Regions from separate parts of the Kitasatospora sp. LaBMicrA B282 genome, predicted to be linked through region 2. Evidence: riboswitches for the same ligand, from Rfam matches in the RefSeq annotation. Region 2 holds a riboswitch; the other holds the start of a gene.
What was found. A riboswitch is a leader RNA that binds a small molecule or an ion and turns the genes downstream of it on or off. The one in region 2 is predicted to bind cyclic di-AMP.
Positions count from the first base shown of each region.

Region 1 (5,453 bases), on a different contig from region 2:
CCGGCCTTCTTGATGGCCTCGGTGATCAGGTCCAGGGCCTCGCGGTTGGAGTCCAGGTTCGGCGCGAAGCCGCCCTCGTCGCCCAGACCGGTGGACAGGCCGCGCTCCTTCAGCACCGCCTTGAGGGTGTGGTAGACCTCCACGCCCCAGCGGACCGCCTCGGAGAACGACTCGGCGCCGATCGGCGCGATCATGAACTCCTGGATGTCGACGTTGGAGTCGGCGTGCGAACCACCGTTGAGGATGTTCATCATCGGGACCGGCAGCACGTGCGCGTTGGGACCGCCGAGGTAGCGGAACAGCGGCAGGTCGCTGGCCTCGGAGGCGGCGTGCGCGACGGCCAGCGAGACGCCGAGGATCGCGTTGGCGCCGAGCGAGGACTTGTCCGGGGTGGCGTCCAGGTCGAGCATCGCCTGGTCGATCAGCCGCTGCTCGGTGGCGTCGTAGCCGACCAGCTCCGGGCCGATCTGCTCGATGACGGCGAGGACGGCCTTCTCGACACCCTTGCCGAAGTAGCGGTTCTTGTCACCGTCGCGCAGCTCCAGCGCCTCGAAGGCACCGGTGGAGGCGCCGGACGGGACAGCGGCACGGCCGGTGCTGCCGTCGTCGAGGCCCACCTCGACCTCGACCGTGGGGTTGCCGCGCGAGTCGAGGATCTCACGGGCGACGACGACATCAATGGACGGCACGAGGCATCTCCTAGGCGGAAGCGGTCCAGCGGACGTGGATACGGGTCGTTACGACCAGAGCCTAACCGCACCGGCCGCGGCTCAGACCCGGACCCGGCGTCCGTCTCACGGTGTGGCTCGGCTACCCGACGGTAGTTCACCTGAATGCACGGGCGGGGTCACCCGGGCCCGCGCCCCGCGGCCGGCCGGCGGTGCGGGGCGGCCCGGCGCCCCTCGGACGCCGGGCCGAGCACGCTGCCGGTCAGCCGAGGTGCAGCACCTGGCCGGGCAGGATCAGGTTCGGGTCCTGGCCCACCGTCTGCTGGTTGTCCTGGTAGAGCGCGTGCCAACCACCGCTCAGGTGCTGGGCCTGGGCGATCGAGGAGAGCGTGTCGCCGGCCTGCACGGTGTAGTCGTGACCGGCGGGCGCGGCGGCCGGGGCGGGCGCCTGGGTCTGCGCCGGGGCCTGCGGCGCGGCGTACTGGTCGTACACGCTCTGGTGACTGGTCCAGTACCAGCCGCCGTTGTGCTGGTACCAGAAGACCTTGCCGTTCGCGTCCCAGCCGGCCTTGCCCGGGAAGCTCGGCGCGGCCGACTGCGCGGCCGGAGCCGACTGCGGCGCCGCCGCCGACGGCTTGGCCTGCGGCTTCGGGGCGCTGCGCTGCTGCGGGGCGGCCGGCTTGGCCTGCGGTGCGGCCGGGGCAGCGGCGTCCACCGCGGCCGGCGCACCGCCGCGGGAGAGCCCGGCCGCCACCGAGCAGACCGGCCAGGCGCCCGGCCCCTGGTCGGCCAGCACCCGCTCGGCGACCGAGATCTGCTGCGCCTTGCTGGCCTGGTCGGCCTGCGGCGCGTACTGGGTGCCGCCGTACGCGGCCCAGGTCGAGGAGGTGAACTGCAGGCCGCCGTAGAAGCCGTTGCCGGTGTTGATCGACCAGTCGTTGGTGCTCTCGCAGTTGGCGACCTTGTCCCAGACCGAGACCGGGGCCGCGTGCGCGCCGGTCGCGGTGAGCAGCGGCACCGCCAGGCCCGCCCCGACGACACCCGCCGCGGCGACCGCCTTCTCGGCCTGGGTGCGACGACGATGGCGACCATTGCCCTTGAGCAGCATGAACTGTCCCTCTCCGGACGCCTGCGAGGTGAGCTGTCGGGTTCGGGCCCGTGAGGTTGGCCCGGCCGCTTGACGCGGCTTCACCCCTAGCCGAGGGATCCGGCAGAAATCGTGGGTCCCCCGCCCCTGCCCCAGGTGTAGGTCGGTGTCCCGACGGCGCGGTGGGCAGGACTCGGCGTACCGCGCGCGGGGTTCGCAGCTGCGAACTCCTGGGAGGGTAAGCAGATTGACGGAGCAATCACAAGCTCATATCGCCCACATCACACCGGAATCACGGGCAGTCGTGGGTCGCCTACTAACCGCTCGGCTTTGTCCGGTTTGATGCGCATTCAGACGATCCTGAATTGGCATCTGACGACATAACGTCAGATGCCTTAACGGGCCTGACCGTTCTCTTTCTCCGGAGTGAAAGAAACCGGAAGTTCGCGCAGTCCGCGCATGATCAGACCGCCGCGCCAGCGCAGCTCGGCCGGGTCCGCCGCGAGCGCGAGGTCCGGCAGCCGGGTCAGCAGCGTGGCCAGCGCCGCCTGCCCCTCCAACCGGGCCAGCGGGGCGCCGATGCAGTAGTGGATGCCGTGCCCGAAGCCCAGGTGCGGGTTGTCGCTGCGGGCCAGGTCGAGCACGTCCGGGTGCTCGAACCTGTTCGGATCGCGGTCCGCCCCGGCCAGCACCACCAGCACCGGGTCACCGACCGGGATCTCCACCCCGCCGATGGTCACCGGGCGGGTGGCGAACCGCCAGGTGGCCAGCTCCACCGGCCCGTCGTAGCGCAGCAGTTCCTCCACCCCGGTGGTGAGCAGGGCGCGCTCGCCGCGGCGCAGCGACTCCTGCAGCCGGTCCCGCTCGGCCGGCTGCCGCATCAGCGTGAACATGCCGTTGCCGATCAGGTTCACGGTGGTCTCGAAGCCGGCGAAGAGCAGGATGAAGGCCATCGCCGCGGCCTCGTTCTCACTCAGGTGCTCGCCGTGGTCGCTGGCCCGGATCAGACCCGAGATCAGGTCGTCGCCCGGGTCGGCCCGCTTGCGGTGGATCAACTCGGCCAGGTAGCCGCGCATCTTCTTGACCGCCCGGGCCACCCCGCCGCGCGGACCCCCGCCGTGTCGGATCATCATCCCGGCCCAGTCCCGGAAGTCGTCCTGGTCCTCGGCCGGCACGCCGAGCAGGTCGCAGATCGCGTAGATCGGCAGCGGGAAGGCGAACTCGTGGATCAGGTCCGCCGAGCCGCGCTGCGCGAAGCCGTCGATCAACCGGTCGGTCAGCTGCTGCACCCGCGGCTCGAACTCGGCCACCCGGCGCGGGGTGAAGGCCTTGGAGACCAGCCGGCGCAGCCGGGTGTGGTCCGGCGGGTCGATGTTCAGCAGGTGGGTCATCAGGTCCGCCTGCCGCTCCCCCGGGATCCCCACCCGGCCGGTGCGGTGCGCCTGCTCGCTGTGGTGGGCCGGGTTCTTGGAGAGCCGGGCGTCGGCCAGCGCCTGCCGGGCGTCCGCGTACCGGGTGACCAGCCAGGCTTCGACACCGCTCGGGAGGGTGGTCCGATGCACGGGGGCGTGTTCGCGCAGCCAGGCGTACGCCGGGTAGGGGTCGGCGGCGAACTCCCAGGTGAACAGGGGTGGCGGGGAAGACTCGAGCGGCTCCGGCATGCCTCGACGGTAACCCGTCCCGGGCAGGAGTGAGCCTGGTCACCTGGCGGGTAATCCCTGTTGCGGAGGGTCAGGAGAGCCTACGATCCTCCGGTACGTGTGCGGGCGCCCGGTGCGGCGGCGTCCCTCAGGGAGGAGCAGGCCATGCGAGTAGCCGGGGCAGTCGTGGTCATCGCGGTACTCGACGGCGGTGACGGCGACGCGCCCGCCCGCCGGTTCGCCGCGGCCGGCGCCGCCGGCCTGCTGGTCGCCGACCCGCACCCCGGGGTCGCCGAGGACCTGGCCGCCGCCCTGGACCGGCCCGGCTGCCCGGTGATCGGGGTCAGCTCCGACGTCCACCAGCCCAGCGACATCGCCGCCCTGGTGGTCACCGCCGAGAAGCACCTCGGTCCGATCGACCTCTTCTGCGTGGCCGGCCCCGACGGCGAGCGGATCGTCACCATGGCCGAGCTGCCTGGCCAGCTGGACCGGCTGGCCGAGCTGCTGGACCCGCTGGGCGAGGCGATCGGCGAGGTCGTCCCGCGCCAGCGGGCGGCGGCGACTCAGCTGGCCGACAGCCCCTCGGCCGAGCGCACCGCGTCCCGGTAACCCCGCGCGGCCGCCCGCAGCGCCGCGTCCGGATCCACCTTGGCGTCGTGCGCGCGCTGCACCACGGCCAGCAGCAGCGCGCCCACCGTCTCCTCGGTCAGCTCGGCCGGCAACGCGTACGGCGCGTCCGGCACCCCGGCCAGCCGCTGCCGCTGCTCCTCGGTGGCCCGGCGCACCCGGGAGACCAGCTTGGCCGCGTAGGCCAGCGCCGGCAGACCGGCCGGCACCCCGTCCAGCACCGACTCCCGGTGCTGCTTCTCGGCCGCCTTGAGCTCCTCCCAGTTCGCCTCCACCTGGTCGGCGGTGTTCGCGTCCGAGTCGCCGAAGACGTGCGGGTGCCGGTACATCAGCTTCTCGACCAGTTCTCCGGCCACCTCGTCGATGGTGAACGGGTCCTCGGCGTGCTCCTCGGCGATCCGGGAGTGGAAGAAGACCTGCAGCAGCACGTCGCCCAGCTCCTCGCGCAGGGTCTGCCGGTCCCCCTCCTCGATCGCCTCGACCAGCTCGTAGGCCTCCTCGACCAGGTACTTCACCAGCGTCTCGTGGGTCTGCTCGGCGTCCCACGGGCAGCCGCCGGGCGACCGCAGCCGGTCCATCACCGCGACCAGGTCGAGCAGTCGGGCGCCGGGCAGGTCGTAGGAGCCGGGCAACAGCTCGATCTCCGGCGCCCGGCCGGCCTCCTCGACGGCGATCCGGGCCAGCGCGTCGGTCAGCCCCGGGTCGCCGTCCGGGCTGCCCAGGAAGACCACCGGGGCCCGCTCGACGAGCGCGCGGGCCAGCGCGGGGGCGGTGCTGCGGGGCAGCTGCTCGACCACCACCCCGGCCTGCGCGAGCGCCGGCAGCTGCGGGTGCTGCGGGTCGGCGGCCAGCACCAGCGGCGCGGCGTGCAGCGCCGACCAGGCCGGCCAGCTGAGCAGGCCGGGGGCGATCCGGTGGGTGGTGGTGAGCAGGGTCAGCTTCGGGGTGCCGGCCGTCTTCGCGACGTCGTTCTGCGGGGTGTCCGTGTCCACCCCTCGAACCTACCGCGAGGAGGCCGCCCCGGACTTACGAGGCGGCCCCGGACTGCGGCAGCCAGTCCTCGCCCGGCTGGTCCAGCACCGACTGCTGGTCGTCCCAGCGGCCGTAGCGCGGGTTCACCGTCACCTTGAGCTCGGTGGCGGCCTGGGTGAGGAACTGGTTGACCGTCCGGTTCCCCTCGATGGTCGCCACCTGCTGCCCGCCGAGCGCGGCCAGCTTCTGCAGGCCCACCTGCTCGCGGAAGTAGGCGTCGATGTCCTGCGCCGGCACCGCGTACTTGAGCAGCAGCATCCGCTCCAGCGCGTCCTCGCCGCCGGCCGCCTGGGTCTCGTCGGCCCGCAGCTGGGCCACCTCACCGGGCGTGACGCTCAGCTGGTGGTCGGCCAGCGCGTGGTCCACCAGGTCGCTGAAGACCATCCCGTTGACGGTCAT
Region 1 covers NZ_JBNQTI010000056.1:30,298-35,750, forward strand. Annotated here, with positions in the region: gene eno (phosphopyruvate hydratase) at 1-689, opposite strand, end outside; gene ACQRUO_RS17810 (transglycosylase family protein) at 931-1,776, opposite strand; cyclic di-AMP (ydaO/yuaA leader) riboswitch at 1,779-1,930, opposite strand; gene ACQRUO_RS17815 (cytochrome P450 family protein) at 2,151-3,416, opposite strand; gene ACQRUO_RS17820 (SDR family NAD(P)-dependent oxidoreductase) at 3,561-4,004, shown strand; gene ACQRUO_RS17825 (MazG family protein) at 3,959-5,014, opposite strand; gene ACQRUO_RS17830 (hypothetical protein) at 5,049-5,453, opposite strand, start outside.
Region 1: it holds a riboswitch for cyclic di-AMP, as region 2 does, so the genes downstream of both, ACQRUO_RS17810 (transglycosylase family protein) here and ACQRUO_RS05125 (transglycosylase family protein) in region 2, are expected to answer to the same signal.

Region 2 (5,453 bases):
AGCTGTCCGCGCTCGGCGCCGGCGACGAGCTCGAGTGGCTGCCGGCCCCCGCCGGGGTGTTGGCCTTCCGCCGCGGCTCCCTCGTCTGCCTGGTGAACACCACCGGAGAGCCGGTCGCCCACCCGACCGAGGGCCGGCTGCTGCTCGGCTCCGGGCCGGTCGAGCCGGGCCTGCTCGCTCCGGACAGCACCAGCTGGTGGGCGGTCTGACATGGTTGCAATAGGCTCTGGGCTCGTGACTACGGCGCGACTCTCGGACATCGCGGCGCAGGCGGGGGTCAGCGAGGCCACCGTCAGCCGCGTCCTCAACGGCAAGGCGGGCGTCTCCGCGGCGACCCGGCAGAGCGTGCTGGCGGCGCTGGACGTGCTCGGCTACGAGCGGCCGACCCGGCTGCGCCAGCGCAGCGCCGGTCTGATCGGGCTGATCACGCCCGAGCTGGGCAACCCGATCTTCCCCGCGCTGGCCCAGGTGATCGAGCAGGTGCTCAGCCGGCACGGCTTCACGCCGGTGCTCTGCACCCAGACCCCGGGCGGGTCCACCGAGGACGAACTGGTGGAGATGCTGGTCGAGCGCGGAGTGGCGGGCATCGTCTTCGTCTCCGGGCTGCACGCCGACTCCACCGCCGACCACGACCGGTACGCCAAGCTGACCGGCCGCCAGGTGCCGTTCGTGCTGATCAACGGCTACAGCGAGAAGATCGCCGCGCCCTTCATCTCGCCCGACGACCGGGCCGCGATGACCATGGCGGTGCAGCACCTGGCCGGGCTCGGCCACCGCAGGATCGGCCTGGCGGTCGGTCAGCGCCGCTTCGTCCCGGTGCTGCGCAAGATCGAGGGCTTCACCTCGGCGCTGCACTCGGTGCTCGGCGTCCCGGCCGAGGAGGCCGCCGAGCTGGTGCACCACACCCTCTTCACGGTCGAGGGCGGCCACGCCGCGGCCGGGGTCCTGCTGGAGCGCGGCTGCACCGCGATCGTCTGCGGCAGCGACCTGATGGCGCTCGGCGCGATCCGCGCGGTGCGCCAGCGCGGGCTCTCGGTGCCCGGCGACGTCTCGGTGGTCGGCTTCGACGACTCGCCGCTGATGGCCTTCACCGAGCCGCCGCTGACCACCATCCGCCAGCCGGTCGAGGCGATGGCCACCGCCGCGGTGGACGCGCTGCTGGAGGAGGTCGGCGGCCAGCCGGCCCAGCGCGCCGAGTTCATGTTCCAGCCCGAGCTGGTGGTGCGCGGCTCGACCGGAGCCCACCGGGACTGACGCTCACTGGGGCTGACAGTGCACTGGGACCGGCAGCGCACGGGGACTGCCAGCCCGCCGGGACCGACGCCGCACCGCGACCCGGCGGCGGGGGACCGGATTGCACCAGGGGGAGTAGGCGGGCGGGCGGCGCCGACTCGTGCTCGGCGGCGTCGGGGTGCTGCTGCTGGTCGGCCTCTACTTCCTGCTCGCCGCCACCATCCCGCGGTGGTGGTCGCAGCAGGTCGGCAGCGCGGTGCACGGCAGGCTCTCGGCCGGCCTGGTGCTCGGCCTGCTGACCGGCATCACCTGCACCCTGCTGCCGCTGCTGGTGCTCTGGTTCGGGCTGCGCCGGCGACGCACCTGGAAGGTCGCGCTGGCCTGGATCGTGGCCGCGCTGGTGCTCGCGCTGCCCAACCTCTGGACGCTCGGCGTGGTGGCGGGCAGCGGCAGCGCGGCGCACGCCGGCCAGCGGACGATGGACGTCAACGCCCCCTGGTTCCGCGGGGCCAGCCTGGCCGGTGCGCTGGTGGCGGCGGCGGTCTTCGCGGTGATGCTCTGGCTGATCTACCGGCGCCCCAAGCAGCCGCAGCGCTGACCGGCGGCACCGCGGCTCAGCCCTCGGTGTCGCGCCGGTACTCCCGGAGCAGCCGCGCCGAGTCGTCCGGATCGCCGGTCCGGGCCTCGGTGCGGCGGTCGTTCGCCAGGTAGTCGCGGACCACCAACTCCACCGCGTCCTGCGGGCTGCGGGTGCCGCACCGCAGCATCAGGTCGATGGCGACGTCGGCGTCCAGGCTGACGGTGACCTTGGCCATGGCTTCCCCCTCCGTACGGATCGTCGGCCACCAGCATGCCCCAACCGCGGCCCGGCACGCCCGAGGGCCGTCTCCCCCGGAGAGGTGGGGGAGACGGCCCTCATGGCTGTCCTGCGGAAGACCCCGGCCGGACCCCTCACAGGTCCGGCGCGGAGCGGTGCCGTGCGGGTCAGACCCGGCCGGCGAAGTCCGGGGCGTAGTTCGCGATGGTCTCGTACTTCACGCCCGAGCTCGGGTTGGCGGCCTCGACGAACTGGCCGTTGCCCACGTAGATGGCCACGTGGTAAACGCCCGAGTCCTGGCCGTTGTTCGACCAGAAGAGCAGGTCGCCCGGCTGCAGGCTGTTCATCGACACCGGGGTGGAGGCGGCGGCCTGGTCGGCGGCGACCCGCGGGATCGAGATGCCGGCCTTGGCCATCGCGGCCTGGGTCAGGCCGGAGCAGTCCCAGCCGCCGTTGCCGGTGCCGCCCCAGATGTAGGGCTGGCCGACCTGGGACTCGGCGAAGCTGATCGCGCTGGCCATCGCGCCGGTCGCGGCCGGGGCGCTGGTGGCGGCGGTGGTCTGGGCGTTGACCGCGGGCGCCGGGGTGGCGGGGGCCGAGGTGGTGGCGTCCTGGGTCGGAGCGCCCTGCTCGCCGTTGCCCAGCTTCAGGTGCTGGCCCGGGTAGAGCACGTCCGGGCCGTGGGTCAGCTCGGCCTTGTTGAGCTGGTAGAGCGCCTGCCAGCCGCCCTGCACGTGCTGGCTGTTGGCGATGGTGGAGAGCCAGTCACCGGGCTTGACGGTGTAGCTGCCGCCGTCGTGGTGCCAGGTGTGGTTCTGCCAGTGGCTGCCCTGCCAGGTGTGGCCGCCCTGCTGGGTCTGCTGGGCCGGCTGGCTCTGCTGGGCGGGGGCGGCCGGGGCCGGGGTCTGGGCGGCCGGGGCGGAGGTGTCGACGGAGGCGGGGGCGCCACCGGCGGTCAGGCCGGCCTGGATCGAGCAGACGGGCCAGGCGCCGGGGCCCTGGTCGGCCAGCACCTTCTCGGCGACGGCGATCTGCTGGTCCTTGGTGGCCTGGTCGGCCTGCGGCGCGTACTGGGTACCACCGTAGGCGGCCCAGGTGGAGGCGCTGAACTGCAGGCCGCCGTAGTAGCCGTTGCCGGTGTTGATGCTCCAGTCACCGGAGCTCTCGCACTGCGCGACCTTGTCCCACGTGGAGACCGGGGCGGCGGAGGCGGTGCCGGCGGTGATGCACGGCAGGGACAGACCGAGGCCGATCAAACCGGTGGCGGCGATCACCCGGCGGGCGTTGCGGGACGGACGGGTGGTGCCGGTCGTGGGCAGCATGAAGTCGCGATCCTCTCCTACGCCTGCGAGGTGAGCTGTCGGATTCGGACTGGAGTTGCCCGGCCGCGCTGCTGCGCGGCTTCACCCCTAGCCCTGGTCGTCGGTCCGTGGACCGGCGCCCGGGGCGGCTTACCTGGTTCCCCCGCTCCTGCCGTGGCTGCGATTTCGCGCTGCCAGCGCGTCCGGTGGCAGGACTAGGCGTCCGGCTGCGCTGGGTCCGTGTGGCTACGAACGGGGAGCACGTTAGACAGAGTTAAGTTGAATCCGCAAACAGCTGTGATGGCGGTCACACAGGCTGCACCAAAGCTTCAAGATCGAGGTCACCGCCCAGCTGAACGGCCGTCGGGGATCCGCCGGACAACGGGTCGTCAACTCGGCCCGGTGCGGTGGAAGGTGCCGGTGGTTCAGCCGAGTTGGGGCTGATGGTGCATCGGTTCCGGCGTTCGGTGATCTTGGGGGAGGCGGGGCCGGAAAAGGTGGCGCGAGAGCCGGTCGCCGGGTCGATGGTACGGATACGCAGCAATCTTCGAGCTCGACTGAATGTCCGTTTTGTACCTTCTGTTACTTCGTCAGTCCGGCGCGGCCGACGGTGCACTGGCGAACCGACTGGTCGTTCGGTCGTACTCGTACCAATGCTCGCGCGGTCCCGCCTCCGGCGCCTGCGGCCGCCGCCCGCCCGGGCCCGGGAACGCCGCCGGCCCGGCCCCCAGCGCAAGGGCTGGGAACCGGGCCGGTGTTGGCCGTCGGTGGACGTCCTGGCGGACGTCCTAGGGCTGGCGCCGGGGCGTCACTCGCCCGCGCCGGCCTCCTCGACCGAGGGGGCCTCGGCGAGCGGGCCCTCGACGACGGGCTCCCCGACCGGAGCCTCCGTCGGCTCCGGCAGCACGGCCAGGTACGCCGAGGCGATCAGCTGACCGAGCGTCGGGTAGGCGCCCAGCACGGCCGCGCTCGGGCAGCCGGTCTCCTCGGCGGCGGCCAGCAGCAGCTCCTCCGGCGCCTCCGGGCCGAAGACCAGCGGGGCCAGGGCCGGGCGCTGCGAGCCGGTGGCCCGCAGGTGCTCGACCGCGGCGGCCACCGAGCCCGGCACGTCCAGCGCGGCCGCCACCACCGGCACCGCGAGGCGGGCGGCGAGCAGCACGCCGGTGATCCCCGCCGCGTCGGCCGCCTCCGCACCGCCGATGGTGGTCAGCACCACGCCGTCGGCCGCCGTGGTGATGGCGAACAGCCGGGCGCGGTCGGCCCGGGCCAGCCCGGCCTCGGAGAGGCGGACGTGCACCGCCTCGGCCAGCAGCGGGTGCGGGCCGAGCGGGTCGGTGACCAGGGCGCCGGTCTCGGCGGCCAGGGCGTGCAGCTCCGTCAGGTAGGCGTGCGGGCCGGGCAGCAGCGGCAGCAGCACCGGGGCCGGCATGCCGGCCGCCAGCGCGGCGCCGATCAGCTGCTCGACCGTCGGGGTCGGCTGCTCGACGGCCTGCGGGAGGCCCTCCCCGTCCGCCGACTCGGCGCCGTCGAGGTGCTCGGCCTGCGGGGCGAGGGCGCTCGGCAGCCAGCCGGCCGCGATCTCGATGCCGGGCTGCTCGCCGCGGATCGCCGAGACCAGCTCCTCCACCAGCGTGAGCCCCGCGGGCGTCGCCTCGGCGGGTATGGCGAGCACGAGCGCCGGCGCGTTGACCGGCACCTGGGGCCGTTCGGGCCGACGGTGGCGCCCCCGCGCGCGGGAGCCTGGCGTGCGGACGGGCAGTGGTGCGCCCGGGATGGCTGCAGTGCTCATGGCAGCAGATCGTAGGACATGGACGTGGTCGTCCGGCATCCGGCCGGGCCCTTCGCCGCGTCAAGGAGGGAGCGGTGCGCCGGCGGCCGGCCGACGGGGGCGAGCGGGGCAACTCGGACAAGCCGCGGCAAAAACCCTGCCGAGCCGGGGCTGATGTGACGGTGCGTGAGGAAGTGGCTGCGAAGTTGATCATTTGTCGGGGGTGTCAATGACCGAACCGGTCAGCCTTGCTCACCGCGCAGCCGACGCCTGGTCACGGATCATTGGCCGATTTGTTACCCGATGTCGGTTTCCCCGGCCGCTCAGGTGGGCT
Region 2 covers NZ_JBNQTI010000010.1:826-6,278, reverse strand. Annotated here, with positions in the region: gene ACQRUO_RS05145 (glycoside hydrolase family 13 protein) at 1-209, shown strand, start outside; gene ACQRUO_RS05140 (LacI family DNA-binding transcriptional regulator) at 211-1,254, shown strand; gene ACQRUO_RS05135 (hypothetical protein) at 1,394-1,831, shown strand; gene ACQRUO_RS05130 (hypothetical protein) at 1,848-2,048, opposite strand; gene ACQRUO_RS05125 (transglycosylase family protein) at 2,218-3,372, opposite strand; cyclic di-AMP (ydaO/yuaA leader) riboswitch at 3,380-3,544, opposite strand; gene ACQRUO_RS05120 (hypothetical protein) at 4,160-5,140, opposite strand.